DNA from 2 places in the Teredinibacter sp. KSP-S5-2 genome. Region 1 is predicted to be linked to the other one. Evidence: predicted binding sites of a transcription regulator. Region 1 holds the regulator's gene; the other holds the start of a gene.
What was found. The regulator sigma-54, encoded in region 1, starts transcription at its own class of promoters, with help from an activator protein. The targets are predictions, from matches to a motif close to TGGCACANNNNTTGCNNT.
Positions count from the first base shown of each region.

Region 1 (3,164 bases):
GAGCGAGGTAATGTATTTATTGACGGCAAAGACGTCACCCATTTGCCAATGCACGGTCGAGCCAAAGCAGGACTGGGCTATCTTCCGCAGGAAGCATCGGTGTTCCGAAAAATGACAGTTTCCGACAATATCATGGCGATATTGGAAACTCGTGACGATTTACGGCGGGGAGACAGAAACCAAGCCCTGCAGAACCTGCTCGAAGAATTTCATATTACCCATATCAAAGACAGCTTGGGCATGGCGTTATCCGGGGGTGAACGACGACGCGTTGAGATCGCTCGCGCTTTGGCAGCTGAACCCCAGTTTATCTTGCTGGACGAACCCTTTGCCGGTGTCGACCCTATTTCTGTGAGCGACATTAAGGACATCATAAAACAGCTGCGAGACCGGGGAATCGGGGTATTAATCACTGATCACAACGTTCGGGAAACTCTCGATATCTGCGAAAAGGCCTATATTGTATCGGAAGGGCATATCATTGCTGAAGGCGATGCGGGCGAAGTACTGAACAACAAAAAAGTTCGCGAAGTATACCTTGGTCAGCACTTTACGCTTTAACTTGCAACAAAAACTCATCCACCTACCCTCTTAGCTCTTGGCGCGGCACAAACTTTGCTTCGAAAAAGCAAAAAAGCCATTGCTTGTCGCTCTAGTCGCGACTAAACTTTTGAAATCTACTGGTAAAAAATTCGAGTAATCTCAAAGATTTAGCAGACTATGAAGCAAACCCTGCAGTTAAAAATGGGTCAGCAGCTGACGATGACTCCTCAGCTACAGCAGGCCATTCGTCTTCTCCAGCTTTCCACACTCGATCTCCAGGCTGAAATTCAGGAAGCGTTAGACAGCAACCCGATGCTGGAAACCCAGGAAGACAGTGGAGAAGCCTCTCAAGACACCAGTAAAGATCAATCAGAAAGCAAGTCCAACGAGCAAGAAACCTCAGAACGGGACAACTACGACGATTCCTCAGCAACCGACAGCGAATGGAGCGAGGACATTCCAAATGATCTTGCCGTCGACACCAGCTGGGATGATGTTTATCAATCTGCACCTTCCGGTTCGGGTCTTTCAAAACCAGACAACGAGGATTTCGACTTTGAATCACGGCGGGCGGTGACAGAAACCCTGCAGGATCACCTCCACTGGCAACTTAACTTGACTCCCATGTCCGATCTGGATCGGGAGATCGCCGAAGTTATTATTGATGCCGTCGAACCCTCGGGAATGCTCAGCCAAACCGCGGACGAAATATTCGAGGGCATAGTAAAGCATCACGAAGAGTTGGAAATGGACGAAGTCATTGCCGTCCTGCATCGCGTCCAACAGTTCGATCCGGTTGGGGTAGCCAGCCAGGACATTCGTGAATGCCTGATGATTCAGCTTTCCCATTTAGCACCGGAAACAGAAGAGCTGGCCACCGCGAAAAGTATCGTAAACCAGTATTTGGAGTTGCTAGGTAGCAGAGACTTCAAACAACTCATGCGCAGGCTCAAAGTAAAAGAGCCGCAGCTGCAAAAAGCCATTGCCCTGATTCAGAGCCTTAATCCCAGACCCGGCGATGCCATCAGTACTGAGACCGCAGAATACGTAGTACCAGATGTTTTCGTACAAAAGGAAAACAACCGCTGGCAGGTACAACTCAATCCGGAGATAGCCCCTAAAATACGCATTAATCAGGACTATGCTTCTCTGGTTAAGCGCGCCGACTCCAGCAGTGACAACACCTTTCTTCGGGATAACCTACAGGAAGCCCGCTGGTTTTTGAAAAGCCTGCAAAGCCGCAATGAAACCTTATTAAAGGTCGCGACATGCATTGTTGAAAAACAACAGGGGTTTCTCGATCATGGACCGGAAGCCATGCGACCGATGGTCTTACATGATGTGGCAGAAGAAGTGGAAATGCATGAATCCACCATTTCGCGTGTTACCACGCAGAAATATATGCATACCCCACAGGGGATTTTTGAACTGAAATACTTTTTCTCCAGCCATGTTGCTACAGACAGTGGCGGAGAGTGCTCATCGACAGCAATTCGAGCCATAATTAAAAAACTGGTTGCGGCAGAAAACGCGAAAAAGCCGCTCAGTGATTCTAAAATTACAGCACTCCTTGCAGAACAAGGTATCAAGGTTGCACGAAGGACGATTGCGAAATACCGTGAATCACTGGGTATTCCCCCGTCCAATGAGCGTAAACGTTTAGTGTAAACGCCAATAATGTTAGGGTTGGCACCCCTGAAGCCAGTATCAAATACTGGTAAAATAGTTAGGTTATAAATGACCAAAAGCGGTACCCATGCTTTTGGTTTTTTTGGTTATGAATGGTTTAAAAGTAAGTATCCGAAAGTCATGCAAATAAAATCAATTCTCACTCAGGATCGAACACGGGCCAAATGGAATTCCACCAGTAAAAAGAAGCTCCTTGAGCAGCTTTCGTACCTTTTTGCACAGTATTGCGAAGGGATAGACGCCGACGAACTATTTACCAATCTGGTTGAACGGGAAAAATTAGGTTCAACGGGTATCGGTGAAGGCATTGCCATTCCGCATTGCCGCTGTAATACCGGAGGCGAAACACTGGGAGCTTGTATCACACTGGACGACCCCATCGATTTCGATTCCGCAGACAGTCGACCTGTCGATTTACTGTTCGCCATGTTGGTGCCGGAAAATGCTGAAGCAGAGCACCTGGAAACCCTGGCAAACGTCGCCGAAGCCATGCAAAAAGCGGAACTGGTAAAACACCTTCGCGAAGCATCCAGCGACGAGCAGCTATTTCAGCTCATCACTCAACAAACCAGCCATTAATAAAACAAGGTGGCAATATGCGTTTAGTTATTATCAGTGGCAGATCAGGGTCGGGCAAAACCTCAGCCTTACACCTTCTAGAAGACGAAGGTTTCACCTGCATAGATAATCTTCCCGCTGATCTATTACCCGCCTTAATCGCGCATATTCAATCCGCTAATAAGCAAAGCGAACAGAAAATTGCCGTTGGCATTGATGCCCGTAATTTCCATAGTGATTTAAGTAAGGTACCGGATATTATCCGTTCCCTAACACACCCGGGAACTAGTGGCGACGTTGTTTATCTGGATACTTCAAGGGAAGTACTCTTAAAACGTTTTAGCGAAACCCGCCGTAAACACCCTCTGTCAGAC
Region 1 covers NZ_CP120416.1:27,557-30,720, reverse strand. The annotation lists gene lptB (LPS export ABC transporter ATP-binding protein) at 1-561, shown strand, start outside; gene P5V12_RS00130 (RNA polymerase factor sigma-54) at 721-2,211, shown strand; gene ptsN (PTS IIA-like nitrogen regulatory protein PtsN) at 2,281-2,811, shown strand; gene rapZ (RNase adapter RapZ) at 2,829-3,164, shown strand, end outside.

Region 2 (3,164 bases), 1.9 Mb from region 1:
GGGTACACGTTTACCGCAGAAGTTCGGGCTAATCCGGCATTAAAAGACTTACATATCGTGCTTCACACATCCCTCAGTGGTGTATTTAATGAGGCCATGGTTAAAAAAGTCGGGGCAAATGATTTCCTTGCCAAGTTCCATCCAGATGAACTGGCCAAGCGCGTGAACGACCGAATGAAAGAGCTGGTTGGTTACGTAGAATAAAGACAAACAAAAGCATAAAGCAGGTTTTTGGAATAAATCGAGTGATTCGACATAAAGCAGAGAGCGTAACCTTGGGGTCCGGCGAATTTCAGGAATTTCGCGATTACCTACAAGAAATAGCCGGTATAGATCTGGCGGACAATAAACAATATCTGGTTGCGACAAGAATTCGCAGAATACTTTCTGAAAATAACTGTAACTCTTTAGTTGACCTTACTCGGCTGATAAAACAGCCATCGCAGCGCGACCTCAGGCAAAAAGTCATCAACGCGATGACGACCAACGAAACCTTTTGGTTTCGCGATTCCTACCCCTATGAGCATCTTAGGCACAAGTTGTTACCCGAGTTTGCTAAAGTCAACGCAATGGGCAAAATGCGTATCTGGTCGGCAGCGTGTTCAAGTGGGCAGGAGCCATATTCACTCAGTATGGTCGTTGATGAGTACCGTCGAAGCGCATTGGGTGGGGCGCGAATCTCAGCCGAAATCGTTGCAACAGACTTATCCAGTAATGTGTTAGATCAGGCCAAACAAGGGATTTATGACCGGCTTTCTATCGGTCGGGGCTTGTCTGAACAACGATTGAAAACCTTCTTTACCCCTCATGGAAATGAAACCTGGGAAGTTAAACCTGAAATAAAACGATGTGTTACTTTTCGTCAATTAAATCTGCAGGATAGCTACGGGCTACTGGGGAAATTCGACATTATTTTTTGTCGAAATGTGCTTATTTACTTCTCCGGTGAATTAAAGAAAAACATCTTAACCAGAATGCACGCCGCCCTGAAACCTAAAGGTGTGTTATACCTTGGCGCGTCAGAATCTCTGGCTGGTGCGGCAGACTTATTTGAAGTCGTGAACTGCAATCCCGGTGTGTTATATCGCGCTAAATAAACCAGTCTAATATTCGTGGCATGATCATTTGTTTCTGGTGTGAGTGCCATTTTCCCCCTGTGGTTCCATTCTTTTATTTGCTTTCTATTGCCTGTTTATCAGAGCTTTTGTCGAGGGAAATTGTGCTCGTGACGGCAGCGGAAATAGATTGCCGCTTACTCTGACTGTATTGCCTGGAAAAATAAAAAACCTAATAAAATCAATCACATATTTCTTTGGCACAGTCGTTGCAATGTCTTTGTGTAAGTAAATTTAATTCATGATTGAGAGTGTGTGATGGGTATTAGCTTTGACAAAGCATTAGGGGTTCACCAAGCGGCGTTGCAGTTGCGCACGCAACGGGCGAGCCTGCTGGCCGGAAACATAGCCAATGCCGATACGCCTAACTATCAAGCGAAAGACATTGATTTCCAGGCAGCACTGAAAGCGCAAATGGGAACATCAACATCCTCCCTAAGTATGAAATCAACAGTGAAAGGCCATATCAATCAGTCGAGTATGCAAGCGGGTGAAGCGGAAACCTTATACCGCATCCCCGGCCAGCCTTCAATTGATGGCAATACTGTGGATGAGCAGGTTGAGCATGCTGAATTCATGAAAAACAATTTGGAATTCCAAGCCACTTTTACGTTTTTAAACAGTAAGTTTAAAGGCCTTACCAAAGCGATTCGAGGTGAGTAATGAGCTTAAATACTATTTTTGATATCGCCGGCTCAGGCATGAACGCACAAAGCGTTCGGTTAAATACTACCGCCAGTAACATCGCCAACGCTGAGACAGCCAGCTCCAGTTCAGGTCAAACATACCGTGGACGACATCCGGTTTTTTCTGCCGTTCACGCCAGCATGATGAAAGCGAATGATGGTACCAATGCCCTGAATGAAGATGCCAGTGCTGGCGTTGCTGTTGCCGGTATTGTTGAAAGCGATGCACCTTTACAACAACGCTATGAACCTCATCATCCGATGGCAAATGAAGAGGGCTATGTGTATTACCCAAATGTGAATGTGGTTGAAGAAATGGCGAACATGATTTCGGCATCACGTTCATTTCAAATTAATGTTGAAGTAATGAACTCGGCAAAAACCATGATGCAACGTGTTCTTCAACTTGGTCAATAATCAGTTGTGGTGTGTAGTGATTGTGAGGATTAAATCATGACAGAAGTTTCTGCAGCCTCGAACAATGTGTTCTCGGACTACGCCATTAAAAAGAATGACGAAAAGGCGGGTTCGGATGAACTGGGGCAAAAAGCCTTTTTGCAACTGATGATCACGCAGTTGGAAAATCAGGATCCGCTCAGTCCACAAGACAATACAGAATTTATTTCACAGCTTGCCCAGTTTAGCTCGGTTGAAAGTCTGGACAGTTTAAATAACAGCTTTGATCAATTCGCTAATTCATTTGTTGCCAACCAGGCACTGCAGGCGTCGACACTCGTTGGACGTTCGGTGTCAGTGCCATCGGAACAAACTATGTTGGTTAGCGGCGGTTTAATCAGTGCCAGTGTGGATATACCGGCAAGCACCGGTGAGGTCAGAGTAAATATTTACACCGACAGTGGCGAGTTGGTTGATCAGATTTCTCTGGGAGAACAACCCGCCGGTGAACTGGTTATGCGCTGGGATGGTTTAAATGCCGAAGTGAATGGCGACTTATTAGATTGGACAAGCAGCCACGAAAACGGTGTTGGACCTGGTATCTATAAGTTTGAAATTACCGCATCCATCGACAGTAAGCCAAAACAATTGCAAACAGCGTTAAGCGCCAACGTGAATAGTGTGACTGTCGGAGCAGATGGACAGCTTACCTTGAACCTTGCGGGTGTTGGTCCGGTTAGCTTGTCGGATGTTAAACAATTTAATGAGTAATATTTCAAAGTAGGTTGTAGCACTTTGAATGTGTAGAAAAGTTTTGATGTAGTAGGAGAAGACCATGCCTTTTGATACAGCGTTAAGTGGTATTCGCGCCGCTTCCACTGAGTTGTCTGTGACAGGTAATAATATTGCCAACGCGTCAACCACAGGCTTCAAAGGATCTCGTGTTGAATTTGGTGATGTTTATGCC
Region 2 covers NZ_CP120416.1:3,122,614-3,125,777, reverse strand. The annotation lists gene P5V12_RS13455 (chemotaxis protein CheV) at 1-204, shown strand, start outside; gene P5V12_RS13450 (protein-glutamate O-methyltransferase CheR) at 246-1,097, shown strand; gene flgB (flagellar basal body rod protein FlgB) at 1,374-1,778, shown strand; gene flgC (flagellar basal body rod protein FlgC) at 1,778-2,218, shown strand; gene P5V12_RS13435 (flagellar hook assembly protein FlgD) at 2,255-2,968, shown strand; gene P5V12_RS13430 (flagellar hook-basal body complex protein) at 3,033-3,164, shown strand, end outside.
Region 2: a site for sigma-54 is predicted at 1,314-1,331, ahead of flgB (flagellar basal body rod protein FlgB). Genes of this name have one in related genera too.